DNA from 4 places in the Sphingomonas sp. AC435 genome. Region 1 is predicted to be linked to each of the others. Evidence: predicted binding sites of a transcription regulator. Region 1 holds the regulator's gene; each other region holds the start of a gene.
What was found. Region 1 encodes LexA, which represses DNA repair genes until DNA is damaged. Its sites were predicted from a motif close to GTTCCNCNCTTGTTCT; they were not measured.
Positions count from the first base shown of each region.

Region 1 (4,833 bases):
GAAAGCGGTCCCCTCCCCGCTCGTCGCGATCCTGGTGCTGGCGGCGATCGGAATCGGCCTCGACGTGCCCGTCACCACGGTCGGCGACATGGGCGCGCTGCCGCAGGGGCTGCCCAGCCTGCACCTTCCGCAGGTGCCGCTGACGCTCGACACGCTGCGCATCATCCTCCCCTATTCGCTGACGATGGCCGCGGTCGGCCTGCTCGAATCGCTGCTGACCGCGCAGATCGTCGACGACATGACCGACACCGACAGCGACAAGCGTCACGAGTGCGCCGGTCAGGGCACTGCCAACATCGCCGCCGCGCTCGTCGCCGGCATGGGCGGCTGCGCGATGATCGGGCAGTCGGTCATCAACGTCACGTCCGGCGGCCGCACCCGCCTGTCGACGCTGACCGCCGGCCTGTTCCTGCTGTTCCTGCTCGCGGTCCTCGGCCCCTTCGTCGGCCGCATCCCGATGCCGGCGCTCGTTGCCGTAATGGTCATGGTGTCGATCGGCACGTTCAGCTGGAACTCGATTCCCAATCTGCGCCGCCATCCGCCGACCTCCTCGGTCGTCATGCTCATCACGGTCGCGGTTGTCGTCCTTACCCGCGATCTCGCGCAGGGCGTGCTGGCGGGCGTGCTGCTGTCCGGCATCTTCTTCGCGAATAAGGTCCGCCGGATGTTCACAGTCGAGCGCACCCAGGACGGCACCGTCCCCACCTATGTCGTCACCGGCCAGATCTTCTTCGCCTCGGTCGACCGCTTCACGCGCGCCTTCCGCATGCCGGAGCCCGCCGCCCACGTCCTGATCGACGTCACCGCCGCGCATTTCTGGGATATCTCAGCCGTTGGCGCGCTCGACAAGGCCGTCGCCCGCCTGCGCCGCGACGGTGCGGAGGTGACGGTGATCGGCTATAACCGCGCCAGCGCCGATCTCGTCGACCGGTTCGCGCTCCACGACAAAACGGGAGTGGAGATGGGCGTCACTCCGCACTGACGCCTGTTCGCCGCGCAACCGGCGTGGCAAGGCACGCGCATGACGCTCGTTCCAGTCGCCGAAGCCCAGTCCCGCCTGTTCGCGCTGAAACCGCCGGTCGCGACGGAGGACGTGCCGCTCCCGCACGCCGCTGGCCGATGGGCCGCCGCCGACATCCTCGCCGCGCGGACCCAGCCAGTGGCGGACCTGTCGGCGATGGACGGCTATGCGATCCGCTTCGCCGACCTGCCCGGCCCCTGGACGGTGATCGGCGAAAGCGCCGCGGGCCGCCCCTTCGATGGGACAGTCGACGCTTATCAGGCCACGCGCATCTTCACCGGTGCGGCGATGCCTGCCGGTGCCGACACCGTGCTGATCCAGGAAGAGGCCGGCCGCGACGGCGACCGCCTGACGCTGACCGGCGAAGGCCCCGGTCACCTCGGCCGCAACACCCGCGCGCGCGGCCTCGACTTCCACACCGGCACCCGCCTCATCGCGACCGGCGACCGCCTGACCCCCGCGCGTATCGCCGTCGCTGCCACTGGAGGCCTCGCCACCCTGCCCGTCCGTCGCCGCATTCGCGTCGCGATAGCCGCGACCGGCGACGAACTCGTCCCTGCCGGAACGATGCCGGTCGGATCGCAACTGCCCGAATCGAACGGCGTCATGCTTGCGGCGATGCTCGCGGACCTGCCCGTCGACATCGTCGATCTCGGCATCCTGCCCGACCGGCTCGACGCCTTGCGGGACGCCTTCGCTGCGGTCCAGGCCGACCTGCTCGTCACCACCGGTGGCGCGTCGGTCGGCGACCACGATCTCGTCCGCCCCGCGCTGGAGGCGGCGGGCGGTACGATCGACTTCTGGCGGATAGCGCTGCGGCCCGGCAAGCCGATGATGGCCGGCCGCCTTGGCGATGCGGCGGTGCTCGGCCTGCCTGGCAATCCGGTGTCAGCCTTCGTCACCGCGACGTTGTTCGTCCGCCCGCTCATCGCGCATCTCGCCGGCGCACGCGATCCGCTGCCGCAGACCGGCACGGTGCTGCTGGGCGAGGACCTGCCCGCGAACGGCCCGCGCACCGACTATCTGCGGGCGGAAATTCGCGAAGGCCGTGCCTATGCCTCTACGATTCAGGACAGTTCGATGCTGCTGACGCTCGCGCGCTCGACCTGCCTCATCGTCCGGCCGACCGATGCACCGCCCGCAAAGGCCGGCGACTCGGCGCAAATCTTGGGGATCGCTTGACGGCAAGTTTTGCGTTCCATATAGGTTCCTCGTCTGTTCTGAAGGACAGCCGGGTTCCGACGGAGGGAAACGCGATGCTCACGCGCAAGCAGCACGAGCTGATCTGCTTCATCAACGATCGCCTCGCCGAGACGGGGGTGTCTCCCTCGTTCGAGGAGATGAAGGATGCACTCGACCTGAAGTCCAAATCGGGCGTTCACCGCCTGATCTCCGCGCTGGAGGAACGCCAGTTCATCCGCCGTCTCCCCAACCGCGCCCGCGCGCTGGAAGTGTTGCGCATGCCCGAGCGTGCCGACGCCAAGAAGGCACCAAAGACGAAGGCTCCGACGCCTCCACTTCCTCCACTTCGCCAGCCTGCGAACGACGTGGTCGAGATTCCCTTGCACGGCCGCATCGCCGCCGGTGTTCCGATCGAGGCGTTCGAAGGCTCCTCGATGCTCGCCGTTCCCGCCGCCTTGCTCGGCGCGGGCGAGCATTACGCGCTCGAAGTCGCCGGTGACTCGATGGTCGAGGCGGGTATCCTCGACGGCGACTATGCTCTCGTCCGCCGCACCGAAACCGCCCGCGACGGCGAGATCGTCGTGGCGCTGATCGAGGACGCCGAAGCGACGTTGAAGTATTTCCGCCGCGAAGGCGCGATGGTCCGCCTGGACCCCGCCAACCGCGCCTACGATCCGCAGCGCTACAGCCCGCAACAGGTCCGCATCCAGGGCAAGCTGTCCGGCATCCTCCGCCGCTACGACTGAAGCGGCGGGCGCTGTCCTACAGAGGGGAGCTGCGTTATAGCGGAAGAGTGAGCCGTCTGCGCCATTCTGCTCCCCTTCCCTCGGGGAGGGGCTGGGGGAGGGCCTCGCCGCAAGCGCGTCATTCAAGATATCGGACCGCCCAAAACGCCGCATTGGACTAACCTTAGCCTAACCTTCCAGCGGTCCGATCCCGCAAGGCACTGAAAACGCTCAACGTCGGAAACGACGGAACCCCGCCCCCGCATCCTCTTGCCCAGCCGCGAGAACCCACGGATGCTCATCCCCGGCCCGCCGTACCGTCGCCGTCCACCCCCCGCTCAGCCCGACGGCAACACCCCCGGTCCGCGCCAGCACATCCCGGTCCAGCCGCAACCACCGCGGCCGACACCCGACCGGCAAGCGCCGCTCGCTCACCACCACATCCGCCCCGGCGCACGCCGCGATCAGCGCCCTTACCGGCACCAGATATGCACTCCGCGTCATCACCACCCGCCGCCCGGCAACATCGACCGCACACAGGTCGGCACTGCACGCCGCCCCCGGCAAACCGTCGAGTGTCATCGGCGCACCCTTCACACCGCCATTCTCGCTCAGCACGTTCTGCATATACTCGCCCGCCCGCTCCCTCAGCAGCGCCATCGCCCCATATTCGGTCCGCACCGCCGCATGCCGCCCCGTCCCCGCTCACCAGCAGATCGGGCGCCGGCGTCATCGCCGCCCACAAGGAACCGACGGCCAGCGGCGCCAAACCCCAGCGCCGCCACCCCGTCCGCCACAGTGCAATCCACAGCCCGCCGACGACGATCAGCGCATACGCCGCGTCCGGCATGACGGGCCACGCCCGCACCGCCCCCGGAGCCGCCGCCACCATTTGCGCCAGCCACAGCAGCGCCCACAAAGCCCGCTCCACCAGCCACCACACCGGCGCACCCAGCCCCGCCACGTCCAGCAGCAACGCCAGCAGCTCCAACGGCATGACCACGAACGTCGTCCACGGGATGGCGACCATATTGGCCAACGCCCCGTACAATCCGGCACGATGGAAGTGATACACCGCGATCGGCATCAGCGCCGCCTCGACGACGATGCCGGTCATCAGCAGCAACACCGCACCCCGGCCCCATCGCCGCAGCAGGCCTTCCTCCCGCACCTCGGCGAAGCCACGCATCCACGGATGGTCGTGCAGCGCCACGATTGCGGTGATGGCGGCAAACGACAATTGGAAGCTCGCCCCGGCCAGCGACTCGGGCCACGCGACCAGCACCACGATCGCCCCCGCCGCCACCAGCCGCAGCGTCATCGCCTCCCGCCCCAGCGCCAGCGCCGCCAGCACCAGCAGCGCCGCCACGCACGACCGGATCGTCGGCACCTCCGCCCCCGTCAGCAGCGTATACCCGACCGCCGCCCCGGCCCCCACCGCAGCGGCGACGAGCGGCAGCCGCGCCCGCAATGCCAGGGCCGGCCAAAGCGCCAGCAGCCGCATCACGATCAGCATCGTCGCACCCACGACAGCAGTAATGTGCAACCCGCTCACCGACAACAGATGCGCCAGCCCCGCCGCGCGCATCGCCTCGGCATCCTCCTCCGCGATCGAGCCGACATCGCCCGTCGCCAGCGCCGCCGCCACGCCGCCGGCACTCCCCGCCACCCGCTCGGTGATGTGCCGCGTCAGCGTCGCCCGCAGCCCCAGCTCGACATCACCCGGCGACACGATCCGCACCGGTGCGAAGCCCCGCCCTGTCGCCCCAACCCCGGCGAACCACGCCGCGCGGGCATAGCTGTACGCCCCCGGCACCGCCGCATCCGGCGGCGGCAGCAGCCTCGCCCGCAATCGGATAACCGCCCGCCGCGTCAGGCCCGCCGGCACATCCGCTTCAGCAAGAT
Region 1 covers NZ_CEEDCJ010000002.1:614-5,446, forward strand. Annotated here, with positions in the region: gene AC0CH8_RS03640 (SulP family inorganic anion transporter) at 1-982, shown strand, start outside; gene AC0CH8_RS03645 (molybdopterin molybdotransferase MoeA) at 1,022-2,203, shown strand; gene lexA (transcriptional repressor LexA) at 2,278-2,949, shown strand; gene AC0CH8_RS03655 (ComEC/Rec2 family competence protein) at 3,227-4,833, opposite strand, start outside.

Region 2 (4,833 bases), on a different contig from region 1:
GAAGGCGGCGGCGGGGTCGGCGAAGAACATGACGCCGTGGCGGGAGTAGAGGAGGTCGAACCCGCCCGGCAGCGGATCGGTCGCGGCGTCGGCGACGTGGAAGGTGGCGGTGCGGACCCGAGCTTTGGCGATGGCGATCAGCGGTTCGGACAGGTCGATGCCGGTGATGCGGAGCTCCGGGCGGGCGGCGGCGATCGTGGCGCTGGTGGCCCCTGCCCCACAACCGATATCGAGGGCGGTGCCCGTTGCCGGGGCCGCAGCGAGGACAGCGGCATCAAGGTGGCGGGCGAGGTCGGCGAGACTGCGATCGGTGCGGCGATGCTCGGCGGCCCAGATGTCGCCGACGCGGGTTTGCCAGTCGGTGGTCGTGGTCATCGGGCGGGCCTTTGTCGGGGGCTGGGATGAACCGTCGCGTCGCGCCGCTGCTCGCGGCGACGGTGGAAGGGGGATAGTTCGTTATGCCGGGCGTGTTCCGGCATCTACCGCGCCCCGCGATTCGATACATGTCGCCTGCGGGACCGTGGATGCCGGGACGAGCCCGGTATGACGGTGGAGGAGAAGGTTGAACGGCGGCTGGGCGCACGTTCGGCTCTTTCCGGCACTGGGCCCCCGCCTGCGCGGAGCACGGCGGGGTGCGGGGCGTGGCACCGAAGTGGAGGAAGTGGCGGCGTCGGCGGGATCCTCCACTTCGCTCCAAAAAAAAAGGGGCCGCCGTTGCCGGCAGCCCCCCGATCGACACGCGACGAGCGTGGCAGGATCAAATGTCGTCGTCCTCTCCGGGACCGACCATCAGCTCCTCGGCGACCTTGTCGGTGCGCTGGCGGATCGCCTTTTCGAGGCGGGCGGCGAGTTCCGGATTGTCGCGGAGGTAGGTCTTGGCATTCTCGCGACCCTGACCGATACGGATCGAGTCGTAGCTGAACCACGAACCCGACTTCTCGACGAGGCCGGCCTTCACGCCAAGATCGAGGATCTCGCCGATCTTGGAGATGCCCTCGCCGTACATGATGTCGAATTCGACCTGCTTGAACGGCGGCGCGACCTTGTTCTTCACCACCTTCACGCGCGTGGCGTTGCCGACGATGTCTTCCTTGTCCTTGATCTGCCCGGTGCGACGGATGTCGAGGCGGACCGAGGCGTAGAACTTCAAGGCGTTGCCGCCCGTCGTCGTCTCCGGATTGCCGTACATCACGCCGATCTTCATGCGCAGCTGGTTGATGAAAATGACCATGCAGCGCGAGCGGCTGATCGAGCCGGTGAGCTTGCGCAGCGATTGCGACATCAGGCGGGCCTGAAGGCCGACATGGCTGTCACCCATTTCGCCCTCGATCTCCGCGCGCGGCACGAGTGCGGCGACCGAGTCGACGACGAGCACGTCGATCGCGTTGGAGCGGACGAGCGTGTCGACGATCTCCAGCGCCTGCTCACCGGTATCCGGCTGCGACACGATCAGCTCGTCGATGTTGACGCCCAGCTTCTTGGCGTAAACCGGGTCGAGCGCGTGTTCCGCATCGACGAAAGCGGCGGTGCCACCACCGCGCTGCGCCTCGGCAATGACATGCAGCGCAAGCGTGGTCTTGCCCGAGGATTCAGGGCCATAGACCTCGATCACGCGGCCGCGAGGCAGGCCGCCGACGCCGAGGGCGATGTCGAGGCCGAGCGAGCCGGTGGAGATCGTTTCGACCTGCATCGTCTCTTTCGAGCCGAGCCTCATCGCGGAGCCCTTGCCGAAGGCACGGTCGATCTGGGCCAGCGCGGCGTCGAGCGCCTTCTGCCGGTCTGCGTTAGCGGTTGCCATGCCGGTATCGATCACTTTCAGATTGGCGGCCATCAGGGGCTCCCATCGCTAGAGCAAGCGCGTGGCGGGGGCAACGCGTCTGGTTCCATGTATATGGTTTGTTCTCGTGGAACAAGATAGGAACTCGAAGAAGTTTCGTTTGTGCGACGCGGATAAGACAGGAAGGAATTTGTTTGTGGACTGCGCGTGGCTCGTTCTCCGCGTTATCGCGGCGTGGCTTTTCAGGTCATGAACGAGGCGAGCGACCACCAGCCTCTCGCAGCGGCCGCAGTGGCGGCGGTGTCGCGGGCTTCGGGCGTGTCGAACAGCGCGAAGCAGGTGGCGCCGGACCCGGACATGCGCGACAGGATTGCGCCGGGAGCGGCGTCGAGCAGTCTGCGGACTTCCCCGATGACGGGGGCGAGCGACCGGGCTGGGGATTCCAGGTCGTTGCGGGCGGCGCGGGCGCGATCGAGCAACGGCCCCTCCCCCAGCGCGCCGCGATCGATGCCGTCCCAGCCGGCGAAGACCGCGGCGGTGGAGACGGCGACGTTCGGGTTGACGAGCAGCAGCGGCGTGCCGGGCGCGCCCTCGATCGGGACCAGCGCCTCGCCTTTGCCGGTGCCGAGCGTGGTGCGGCCGAGCAGGCAGGCGGGCACGTCTGCGCCGAGATGTTCGGCGGTCGCGAACAGCGCGGGGGCGTGCGGGTCGATGCCGGTCAAGCGGGCCAGCGCGCGCAACGTCGCGGCGGCGTCCGCCGAACCGCCGCCGATGCCGGACGCGACGGGGAGGTTCTTCGTGAGCGTGATCGCGACGGGGGGCGTGGGCTGGTGGTGGCGGAAGGCGTCGCGGGCGTCGGTCACGAGGTTGGGGGGCGTCTTTCTATTCCCCGAGGGGGACCGAAGCGCCTGGGCGAAGGGGCCGGTGATGTCGAACCGGTCCTCGGCCGCTTCCTCGACGGTGATCGTGTCGCCGTCGGCGGCGAAGGCGAAGAGGGTTTCGAGTTCGTGATAGCCGTCCGGCCGGCGGCGGCGGACGTGGAGCGCGAGGTTGATCTTGGCGGGGGCGGTTTCGACGATCATCGCGCGGGTGATGCGGCAGGGGCGGTTCGGGGGCAAGACTGGCTTGGGTAGGCTGGAAGTTGGTGTTTGTCAGGATCCAGACCACATGCTCTGCGTCAACCCTGTCGCACTCCACACCCGACCCACCCCGGCGAAGGCCCGGGGGTAAAGTTCCGCGCCGCTCGTGAGGCTCAGAGCCTTTGCTGCAACTGGACCCCGGCCTCCGCCGGGGTGGGACAGTGAAGTGGACAGATTTATGTTCAGCAAGATAGCCTTGGGCCCCCGCCTGCGCGGGGCCCGGGTAGTGAAATCAAGCGGCTAACGGGCCGCCGGTCCGTTCTCGATCTTGGCTGTGAGCCGGCCGAGCGTGCGCGGTTCGGCGACGATTGCGGCGGCGCGCCAGGCGTAGCGCGCTTCGTAGCGGCGGCCGGTTGCCCAATAGGCGTCGCCGAGATGGTCGGCGATGTCGGCATCGGCCGGGCTGTCCCGGGCGGCGCGTTCCAGCAGCGGCAGCGCGCGGGCGGTGTCGCCGGCGCGAAGATAGGCCCAGCCGAGCGAGTCGGTGATGGCGGCGTCGTCGGGTTCGAGCGAATGCGCCTTTTCGAGCATCCTGGTGGCGGCGGCCACGTCCTCGCCGCGATCGACGAGGCCGTAGCCGAGGAAGTTGAGGACGAGCGGCTGGTCCGGCGCGAGGGCGACCGCACGGCGCAGGGCGCGGCGCGCGTCCTTCCAGCGGTCCGCAGCGTCGAGCGCGGTGGCGTAACGGAGCCACGCGTTCCAGCGTTTGGCGATGCGCGGGTCGTCCAGCACGCGGGCGTAGATCGGCGCGGCCTCCGCGGGGCGATCCGCCTCGACCAGCAGGTCGGCGAGGCGGACGCGGTCGACGAAGGTCGCGTCGGGTGCGGCGGCGCGGGTGCGGGCCACGGCGAGCGCCTCGGGCTTGCGGTCGCTGCCGTCGAGCAGCGCGATCCGGGCCTCCAGCATGTCGCTCGCCAACGGATCGTCGGCGGGGATCGCGGCGAGGTTCGCCAGCGCCGCATCGGAGTCGCCGGCGCGGGCCAGCTGGTTGGCGAGGATCAGCCGCGCGCGGGCATATCGCGGATCGGCATCGAGCGCGGCGCGGGCGAGCGAAAGGGACAGGGTGCTGGCCTGTTCGCCGCGGCCGAGTTCTTCGGCGAGACGCAGGAACAGGCGCGAGACACCGAACGCTGGAGATGCACGCTGGCCGGCGGGGAGCGACTGGCCCGACCCGAGGAGCGCCTGTGCACGGGCCGGTTCTCCCATCCCGACGATCAGTTCGGCGGCGGCGACGCGTGGCGCACGGTTGGTGGTGGCGGCGAGGCCGGCGGCGGCGCTGCCCTCCGCGAGGCGACCGGCGGCGATCAGCAGCAGCGCGCGGTGCTCGGCGACCAAGGGTTTCGCGACCGGATCGATCGTCGATCGGTCGAGGATGGCGATGCCGGCGTTGCCGCCCGCCGCCCACGCCTCGATGATCGAGGCGAGGATGCGCAAACGATCGGTGGCGAGCGGCCGCGTCGCCTGCTTCAGGGCGGCGGCGTCGCCGGCGCGGGCGGCGTCGGCGATCGGAAACAGCGCGGCGTCGGCGGGAGCGATGCCGGCGTTGCGCAGGACGGCACCGGTTCTGCGGACCAGCGCCGCGTCGCCGCTGGCGATGCCGGCGCGAAACGCGCGGATCGCGACGACGGGATCACGTGGCGAGGCGGCGACGGCGGCGGCGTAGGCGGTCGACGCGGCGGGGCCGTCACCGTCCGCTTCCGCAGCGCGCGCCGTCAGATACGCCGTCCGCCCCGAGTCCGCAGCGGCCGGAGTCACGGCGAGCGCCGCGAGCGCGATCAGGCTACATATTGGGATAGTTCGGGCCACCGCCGCCTTCCGGGACGACCCAGTTGATGTTCTGGGTCGGGTCCTTGATGTCGCAGGTCTTGCAGTGAACGCAGTTCTGCGCGTTGATGACGAACTTCGGATCGCCGCTAT
Region 2 covers NZ_CEEDCJ010000004.1:393,497-398,329, forward strand. Annotated here, with positions in the region: gene AC0CH8_RS10900 (class I SAM-dependent methyltransferase) at 1-375, opposite strand, end outside; gene recA (recombinase RecA) at 758-1,831, opposite strand; gene AC0CH8_RS10910 (4-(cytidine 5'-diphospho)-2-C-methyl-D-erythritol kinase) at 2,020-2,859, opposite strand; gene AC0CH8_RS10915 (tetratricopeptide repeat protein) at 3,157-4,722, opposite strand; gene AC0CH8_RS10920 (electron transfer flavoprotein-ubiquinone oxidoreductase) at 4,697-4,833, opposite strand, start outside.
Region 2: a site for LexA is predicted at 1,907-1,922, ahead of recA (recombinase RecA). Genes of this name have one in related genera too.

Region 3 (4,833 bases), on a different contig from region 1:
TCTCCTCCATCTCTTCCTAGCCGACGTTCGCGAAGAGCGCCTCGAAGCCAAGCGCCTAGCAAAGGCCACGTTCGGCTCGCTTCCAGCCCTTCAGCGCTGGGCGGCGGCGCTTGTACAATACGGCCTGATCGACCGTGACGAGACCGGCTTCGGGCTCACCGCCGATGGGCGCTCCAAGATGGTCCAGACGCTTCGAGCCGTGGTGGACAGCCAGAGCCATGCGGACGCCGTGACGGTGTAGCAGACCTCACCCCCTCACCTGCCTCACCAGCCGCCATTGCTCCAGATAGTCGACGCACGGGCTTCGCAGTGACGATTGCAGCCGCCTCGACCTTCAGTGCCGATCAGGCCTCCTTAGAACGACGTCCGACACGATCGTCCTCGCTTTGCAGCGCAGCGGCGTGCTGACGGTCGAAGTCATCCGACATGGCCTCGTAGGCCGCACTGGCCTGCGGGTCGCTATCAGGCGTGATGAGCTCGCGGACACTCTTCGCCAGCTCGCCGAGCTCAGCGCTCCGATCGCGCCGTTCGCCACCCACTGTTTTCATTCGCCTGCCCCCTGCACAACCGGAAAATACCGCACCTTCCGGCTTCCGAACCACAATTCCGTCGCGTGTAATTGGGTATGTTGGCCAACTACCCGTACCGCCGTATCTTCGTCAGGGCAGTCGAGGTCCATCGCACGCGAGACGCGATCGTCAGGGCCCAAGAAGTACAGCCGGTAGTGCGCCACGCGTCATCTCCGGGCCACCAAACGAGCGATATGGCCGAGTCGGACCCTAGCACTTTGCCAGGCGGGCAAGCGCATGAAATAGTCGTCAGCCTCATCCACTTGTCGCCAAGCGAGCACCCCCAAGGCTGTGAGGCACATGGTGCTCAGCCTGGCGCCATCGACTGACATACGACGCTGGGCGGCAATCCAGTAGCCTCGCAGGCCTTCATCATCGCAGCGAAGGTGGCGGTCCGTAGGTCCTCGACGACCTGGTTGCGAACAGTCAGGAACCAAGCCCCATCCCGCTCCACGAAATGCTCCGCCATCTCCTCCACTAGGTGCTTGTTGACCGACATGGAGAACGCGAGGCCTTGCGGGGTCTCATGCTCGTTCCAGACGACGATGAGTGGCAGGACGGGTGATCGGGCCTCGAAGTCCGCCTCCGACGTAACGTCCGTCCTGTAATGCGGATCGAGACCATGCGTCTTGGTAAGGCTAGCGATCACGAGGCCGCGTAGGGTGTCCTCAAGGTCCTTATCGACCAACTCAGGACCGGCATCGGCCTTGCGCCTCTTCAACCATCCGAACATCGCTAACGCCTTCCGAGCGTCGGGTGGTCGACGTTGAGGGCGCTATGGACAGTATGGCCGGAAAGGCAACAGCTCGGCCCGTGCTCTCACCCCCTCGCCTGCCTCACCAGCCGCCTACGCTCCCAATCGTCGACCGCACGGTCCCACTCGGACTGATCGATCCCAGCGGGCTTCCAGGGCACTTCGCCACCGTTCCGGACGAAGCGCGGCTTAGGGGGCGCTGGGTCACTCGGAGGCGGCTCCGTCACGAGCCACGACACCTTGGGCCCCCTCGCCCCGCACTGACACCTCAGCCTCCGTGCGAACTGAGGCCACGAGCTGTCCCACCTCTTGCGAGCGAAATGGGCCCCCAGCTCTCCGGGCGAGAACAGGGCTACTCGGAAGCACGAGCGACACTCAGCCCGGATGGAGCCGCCATGCCGCACCACGTCCGCGAGGTCGCGTGGAGCTTGAACCATCGCGCGTCAAAGGAGCGGCAGGGTCAGTTGGTCGCGATCGGTCCGTAGGGGCTGATACAGGGCCGAGTAGACGTGGTTGGCGACCTCAAGGCACCCGTCTTCCCGAAGCTGCTGTGTGGGCGCTGTGAGGGCCTTGATGGCCCATGTGGGCGTCGTCTGGATAGCTTGGGCGATTGCGTCTGGCGTGATGGTCATGGTCGAGTCTCCGTCCGCGCTTGTAGAACGAATGGAGAACGGACCTCAAGCCGGATCGTTGCCCCCGCCCTTTGCCGAGGCTAGGGACAACGATGACGCAATCTGTTGAAAGGCCACTATGCCCACGCCCAGTCAATTTGATGCTTTCTTCGCTGGCGTCGACAAGACGATCGCCGATGATGAGGCGCGAGCGCTGCAAATTGAAAACGGCGCCCCTTCGAGGGCCGCGTTCCTTGAACAAGCCATCAAAGATGCATCAGAGGCCGCAGAAAAGTATCGCCAAGAAGTTGAGAAGCGCGGCATCACGATGCGAGTATCGCTGGGAGCGACAGGTATCGGCGTCACGATGGTCCATAAGAACGGGCGGGAGCGCACTCTTCACATGAGCAAGGCTATAACAAGCGACAACCTTGAGATTTGGACCGATCAGCCAAACCGTGACAAGCCGAATTTTCGTTCAACTGACGGCCTCTCGTATCGCGAGGGGAACTACTCAAAAGACGTTTTCGTAGAGAAGCTTCAAAAGCTGATAAGCGATCATCTGTTTGAAGGAAAATTTCATCAAGGTCACGTTTGACCGCGCTTTTTACATCCGAGGAGAGAACCGCGCATGCCCGTTATCCGGCTTGAGTCTCATGAATGGCGGTATGATGAGGCCGATCGGCTTGGCCCACCTGGGGGCTTCGGCGAGGTATTCAGCGGAACTGGTGCGATTGGCGATGTAGCGATAAAGCGGCTTAAACTGACTGCTGGTGCCGCAGCTCATCGGGAAATGAAAATAGGGGAGGCGCTTGCGGTTAAGAGCTTCCGCCATGTCGTTCCAGTTTACGACTTCGGCCTCGATGCAAACGGCGCTGGCTATCACTTGGTGATGCCTAAGTGCGATTACAGCCTGCATGATTACCTTGTATCCAAAGGAAGCCTTACATGGGCCGAGGCTAAGCCGATCATAGTTGAAATAATTTCGGGCCTTCAGGAGGTTCCGAGTATTGTGCATCGTGATCTTAAGCCAGGCAACGTCCTCTTCCGGGAAGGGCGATGGCAGATTGCCGACTTTGGTATAGCTAAGTTCGTGGAAGACTCCACGTCGGTAGACACCCTTCGACGCTCTTTGACGCCAACCTATGCTGCTCCTGAACAGTGGCTTGGAGAGCGCCCAACCGGTGCCACGGACGTGTACGCTCTCGCATGTATCATCTACACTCTGTTGACAGGCAACCCGCCATTCACTGGTGACGTCGATGACGTTCGCGAAGGCCACCTACACCGCGCACCCCCGAGCATTAAGGATATTGATGCTCGGTTAGGAGGGCTGCTCAACCACATGCTGAGGAAGACGCAAGCCGTGCGTCCGGGCCTTGATCGCGTTGGAGCCTTGATCGACTTGACCGACAACGCTCTGCCGGCCGCCGGCCCTCGCGCAGCACTGGCAGCAGCAGGGAACGCAATCGCAGAGGCTGCGGCAACTGCTGAGGCTGCACACGCAGCTGAAGTAACGGCTGCCGCAGAATGGCGAGCGATTGGCATTGAGGGCGCAAACGACCTCACGGCCATCATGGAGCAACTCAAGAGCGCCATTGTTGCCGACGCCCCGAATACCAGCGTTGGATCGCGAGCATTGCGGCTTGGCCCTGCGTCTCTGTCGTGGGACTCGCCAGTGCCGATAGATCGTCGAGCTGCCGCACGCCCTGGAAGCCCGACGCGGGGTGATTGGGAGGTTGCAGCCTATTCCGGCGTGGCGTTAGGATGTTTGTTGAACCGGGTTAGTTATCACGATCCAGAGACTTACACCTTCTCGGCCGTGTTGGCATTCGCGAGGACACCCGAAGATAACGAGTTCCGCTGGCGCGAGGTTTCATTCTATCGGCAATTTTCGGCTGGGATGAACGACTCGCCAACTGCCATTCCGCCAACGCAGGAGACGTTCTACTCTGCAATGCAGCCTATAATGGGTGGCTTCGCCATCGCTCATGGACCCTTCACTATCGATGCTGAGGACATATCCTTCTTCATCAATCGTTGGACGGGACTATTTGCAAAAGCTGCGGGAGGCGAGCTCAGGCCGCCGAACCAGCTTCCTCTGAGCGAGAGGTTCTTTGAATGATGCTTTTCGGGCGTGGCGGCCTAGCTCGGTGCGATTGCTATTCGTCCTGCTGAGCTGCTCCCCGCCCGATCTATTCTAAATCGCTCCAGACGAACCCACCGTCCGGAAGCGGATCGAACGACACCGCCCGCCTAGCGAAGAAGAAGTGGTGCACTTCCACGTCCATCGCGTCCAACGCGTCCTGTACGCCCTCATCGGTTAAGGCGCGGGCCAGTACCGTCTTGTGGAGCCCGATCGCCTCGCGAAGCTCTTTCTTCTGCACGATCACGCTTGCGCTCTCCGCGAAGCGTCCGGCCAGGTAGCGGACGACATCACCACTCCGCCCCGGAAGCTCCTCACGCTCGACAGGCTCCCATTCCCGCCGCTGATGGCCGGGGAAGCACCGTTCCAATATCGCGTCCAGTCCGGGCAGGCTGGAGATGCAGAGGTGAACCCTGCACTGCCCCGCGATGCCGTTAAGGGCCTGACGGGCACTGGAGCGGCATACAGCCTGGAGGAGATGATGGGCCACCTCGCCCGCTTGGAGCGCCCCACGCTCCTCCTGTGTCAGCTCCGGGCTCGTGCCATCACCCACTGCCGCAGCCGCCGCCGCTACGTAGCCATGAGCCCCGTAGTTGGGATAGCCGACGATGATGACGTTCCGGATGTAGGCGTATAGGTTCGTCCCGTGGTGCCTACCCCAGGTGAGCCCGTGGAGGCGACTTGCGACGTCAGGCCCGACTAGCCCGTGTATCTCATCAAGAAGGTCAGCACCGCCCTCTTTGTAGTGGACGA
Region 3 covers NZ_CEEDCJ010000004.1:485,577-490,409, forward strand. Annotated here, with positions in the region: gene AC0CH8_RS11365 (hypothetical protein) at 1-241, shown strand, start outside; gene AC0CH8_RS11370 (hypothetical protein) at 345-548, opposite strand; gene AC0CH8_RS11375 (hypothetical protein) at 877-1,302, opposite strand; gene AC0CH8_RS11380 (DUF6771 family protein) at 1,767-1,955, opposite strand; gene AC0CH8_RS11385 (hypothetical protein) at 2,074-2,532, shown strand; gene AC0CH8_RS11390 (serine/threonine-protein kinase) at 2,566-4,059, shown strand; gene AC0CH8_RS11395 (hypothetical protein) at 4,130-4,833, opposite strand, start outside.
Region 3: a site for LexA is predicted at 1,980-1,995, ahead of AC0CH8_RS11380 (DUF6771 family protein). Genes of this name have one in related genera too.

Region 4 (4,833 bases), on a different contig from region 1:
TCGGCTGATCGCCACGCTCTGAAAATATATCTTGAGGCATCTTGTGATCGAGCATTGAAGATATATCTTGGCTGCATCGTAGAGCTAAAAGGAACAACGATGTTTGGAATGAACAAGCGGGGCTGCGGCCCCGATCGAGAGATGCGCGACGGAATGCGGCGCGCGATGCACCACGCCATGCACGGCGGTCGCGGCCCACGTGGCAGCTTCTCGTTCGAATGGACGCCGGGGCACCGGGAAGAAGGACGACCGGGACGCGGTCGTCGCATGTTCGACGGCAGCGAGCTTCGCCTGATCCTGTTGAAGCTGATCGCGGACGAACCGAGCCACGGTTACGACCTGATTCGCCGGATCGAGGCGCTGACCGGCGGTGCCTATGCTCCCAGCCCGGGCGTGGTCTATCCGACGCTGACGCTGCTGGACGAGATGGGCCAGATCGGGGAGCAGCAGGCAGAGGGCACCAAGAAGCGCTTCGCCGCCACCGACGACGGGCGCGCACATCTGGCGGAACGCGAGGAGGAGGTTGCGGCGCTGATGCAGCGTCTGACCGCGATCGGCGAGCAGAGCGAGCGGACCGATCGCGAACAGGCCCGTCGTGCGATGTGGAATCTGGGGCAGGCGGTGCGCGGCCGGTTGAAGCGCGGCGACGTGTCGGAAGAGACGTTGCATGAGGTGGTCGGTCTGATCGACGAACTCGCCCAGAAGATCGAGCGCCTGAAATGAGTGTGTCCGTAGCCCGCGTGCCGACACCATCGGCCAGCCGCTATCTCCAGCAGCTTGCCAAGCACTGGAGCCACAAGATGACCGTGTCCTTCACCGAGGAGGAGGGCACGATCGACTTCCCGAACGGATCGAAGCTGGAGATGCGAGCCGATCCGGAGACGCTCGACATCCTGTTGACCGTGCCGGAGGGCGAGGATGCCCCCCGCATGCGCGAGGTGGTCGCAAGCCACCTCGACCGCTTCGCCTTTCGCGAGGCGCCGCTGACCTTCGACTGGCGGGCGGGGGAGTAGCGGCCATCGTGCTCCCGCGCAGGCGGGAGCCCATTGGTGCGGAGCCGGCTGTTGTCCTGCTTGGCCACCGGGTTCCCGCTGTCGCGGCAACACGAGCCAGATCTTCGGATTACCCCTTCAGCGCCAGATACGTATCCAGCACCGCCTGATTGATCGCGTCCCAGCGATAGCCCGCCGCCCTGGCATGCCCCGCCTCACCCATCGATCGGCGCAGGGCGGGATCGCCGGCGATCCGCGCGATCGCGTCGGCATAGGCGGCGGGATCGCGCGGCGAGACGAGGAAGCCGGTAATGCCTTCCTCGACCAGATCGGTCGTTCCGGTCGCGCGCGCCGCAACCACGGGCACGGCCGCGGCCATCGCCTCCAGCGTGACGTTGCCGAACGTCTCTGTCACCGACGGGTTGAAGAAGGTGTCGAGCGAGGCGACCGCGCGGCCGAGCCCGTCGCCGCGCTGGAAACCGGCGAAGGCGGCGTCCGGCACTTCCTTCGCGAACCAGTCGCGCGCGGGGCCGTCGCCGATCACCACCACGCAGTGGCGCACGTTGCGCTCGGTCAGCGCGCGCGCGATGTCGGCGAAGACGTCGAGTCCCTTTTCCTTCACCAGCCGCCCGACGAAGCCCACGGCGAACTCGTCGTCGCCCACGCCCAGCGACCTACGCCACGCCATATCCCGGCGCGCTGGCGAAAAGCGGTCGTGATTGACGCCGCGCGACCAGATGCCGATCGGCGTCGTCACGCCCCAGCCGCGCAGCACCTGCGCCATGCTGTCGCCGGGCACCAGCACGGTATCGACCCGCCCGTAGAAACGCGCGAGCAGCCGCTCCAGCGGCCGCTCCAGCGCCGACAGATGATAGTAGCGCAGATACGTCTCGAACCGGGTGTGCAGCGAGGCCACGGTGGTGATGCCGTGGGCGCGCGCCCAACTGATCGCGCGGTGACCGAGGATGTCGGGGGCGGAGACGTGCACGACATTGGGGGCGAATGCCTCCAGATCGCGGCGTACCTTCGCAGGCAAACCGCGCGCGATCCGGTATTCGCCGCGTCCGCCGGGGATCGGCACCGCCGGCACGTCGACCAGATCGCCGGTGGCGGGAAAAGCGGGCTGCGGTACGGTCGGCGAATAGACGCGCACCGTGACACCCTGCGCCAGCAGATGTCCCACCAGCAGGTTCAGCGCCTGGTTAGCCCCATCGCGCACGTAATTGTAATTGCCGCTGAAGAGCGCGACGCGAAGGTCCTTCGGCTGCATGGTGGCGGGGCCATAGCGGGGGTTGCGGCGATTGACCATCCGCAGCCCCTGTCGATGTCGGCGGCGAGCGATTGTGTTCCCGTCCCGTTCCGCTATGTACGATGCATGGGGAAGCTCCAGAAACGCTATGTGTGTCAGGCCTGCGGCTCGGTCGCGTCCCGGTGGCAGGGGCAGTGCGCCGACTGCGCCGAGTGGAACACGCTGGTCGAGGAAGCGCCGGCGGTCGTCACGCCGTTCCACGCCAAGCACAATCTTCAGGGCGGCGGGCGGTCAATCGTGCTGACCGCGCTCGACGCCGATGTCGCGCTTCCGGCGCGCCTGCCCAGCGGCGTAGCCGAGTTCGACCGGGCGCTGGGCGGCGGCTTCGTCGAGGGATCGGCGACGCTGATCGGCGGCGATCCCGGCATCGGCAAATCGACGCTGTTGCTTCAGGCGGCGGCAAAGATGGCACTCGCCGGGCATAGTGTCGCCTATGTCTCGGGCGAGGAAGCCGCGGATCAGGTCCGGCTCCGTGCGCGCCGATTGGGTCTGGGCTCCGCACCGGTGCAACTCGCGGCCGCGACCTCGACGCGCGATATCCTGACGACGCTGTCGCAGGGGGCGCCGCCGACCCTGCTGGTGATCGACTCGATCCAGACCATGCACAGCGACCTGATCGAAGGCGCGCCGGGCACCGTCAGTCAGGTGCGGGCGTCCGCGCAGGAACTGATCCGCTTCGCCAAGGAGCGCGGCACGGCTTTGGTACTGGTCGGGCATGTGACGAAGGACGGCAGCATCGCCGGTCCGCGCGTGCTTGAGCATATGGTCGACACCGTGCTCGCGTTCGAGGGCGAACGGTCGCACCAGTATCGTATCCTGCGCGCGATCAAAAACCGCTTCGGCGGCACCGACGAGATCGGCGTATTCTCGATGCAGACCGAGGGACTTGCGGAGGTCGCAAATCCGTCCGCGCTGTTCCTGACCCAGCGCGAGGAGGGGATGACGGGCGCGACGGTGTTCCCAGCGCTGGAGGGAACGCGGCCGGTGCTGGTCGAGATCCAGGCGCTGACGGTTCGCCTCGCCAGCGGCGCGACGCCGCGGCGGGCGGTGGTCGGCTGGGATTCGGGACGGCTGGCGATGATCCTCGCGGTGCTGGAGGCGCGGTGCGGGCTCAGCTTCTCGTCGGCGGAAGTGTATCTGAACATCGCCGGCGGCTACCGCGTGCAGGATCCCGCCGCCGACATGGCGGTCGCCGCCGCGCTCGTTTCCGCGATGAGCGAACGGCCGGTGCCCGCCGACGCGGTGGCGTTCGGGGAAGTCGCGTTGTCCGGAGAGATCAGGCCCGTCGCGCACGGCCCGTTGCGCCTGAAGGAGGCCGCGAAGCTCGGGTTCGAGCGGGCGCTGGTGCCCTCGGCGATGGCAAAGGACGACGGGCCGCTGCGCCTGTCCGGCTTCCGCACGCTGGCGCAGTTCGTGGATCACATGCTGGGGCGCGGGTAGGGAACGATCGACCCTCACGATCGGCGTCGGCATTGCGGCCTCTCCTCGTCGCGCCGAACGTGTTTGGAGGCGACGCTATGGTAACCCCTGAGCCTTGCGCCTCTTGCCGATCGAATCGGAAGTGGACGGACCCCGGAATTCCTCGATAGCTGTCCCCTTCGAACAGGGACAACGGCCTTACCCGACTTCGCTTGTACCCCCGGCCGGAGCGTCGGTCCGTATTGGGCACTGTAACGTTAGATCGACGCTCAACGGCTTCCGTCCCTGACCCTAAAGGGGAGGTGCAGATAACGCCGCCGAGCGATGGCGCACGCACACCGCCGCCAGAGGTGGCCTTGCGCATGCCCAGCAAATCGTGTCTCGACTGGGCGCGTTACGAACGCTTTGAGTCTGCCGCATGACCTCCCTCGATATCGTCGTCCTTGTTGCGGTCGTCGGGTCCGCCTTGCTCGGACTGAAGCGCGGCTTCGTGGCGGAGGTGCTCGCGTTGTTCGCGTGGGTGGCGATGGTCGCCGCGCTGAAGTTGTTCCACATCACGCTGGCGCAGGCGCTGACGGGTGTGGTCGGCACCGTGTCGGGCGCGGCGGTGCTGGCGTTCGTGCTGATCGTCGCCGTCACCTATTTCGGCGGCAAGCTCGTCGCCAATGCGATCGGATCGCGGACGCGCACATCGGTGCTTGGGCCGCTCGACCGGGCGCTGGGGTTCGGGTTCGGCGCGCTCAAGGGGCTCATCCTCGCCAGCCTCGTCTTCCTGCTGGCGGCTTTGGTGCTCGACACGATCGGCGGCGGACCGACGCGCCGACCGGAATGGATGACCAAGAGCCGCACCTATCCGTTGCTGAACGCGACGAGCGCCGGCATCGCCGACTTCGTGGATCGCCGCCGCCGCGGTCAGCCGGTCTTCGGCGCGCGCACGCCACCGTCCGCCTCGTCGGAAAGCAGTGCGGGAGCCGCCGAATGACCGCCAACCTGTACAACACCGAAATCCTGCGCCTCGCCTCTTCGATCGCGCATCACGAGCGACTGGCCGATCCCGCCGGCACCAGCGAGAGGCGGTCGGCGATCTGCGGCAGCCGCGTCACCGTCGATCTC
Region 4 covers NZ_CEEDCJ010000004.1:475,862-480,694, reverse strand. Annotated here, with positions in the region: gene AC0CH8_RS11335 (PadR family transcriptional regulator) at 109-723, shown strand; gene AC0CH8_RS11330 (DUF2218 domain-containing protein) at 720-1,013, shown strand; gene AC0CH8_RS11325 (glycosyltransferase family 4 protein) at 1,123-2,262, opposite strand; gene radA (DNA repair protein RadA) at 2,368-3,741, shown strand; gene AC0CH8_RS11315 (CvpA family protein) at 4,139-4,702, shown strand; gene AC0CH8_RS11310 (iron-sulfur cluster assembly scaffold protein) at 4,699-4,833, shown strand, end outside.
Region 4: a site for LexA is predicted at 2,338-2,353, ahead of radA (DNA repair protein RadA). Genes of this name have one in related genera too.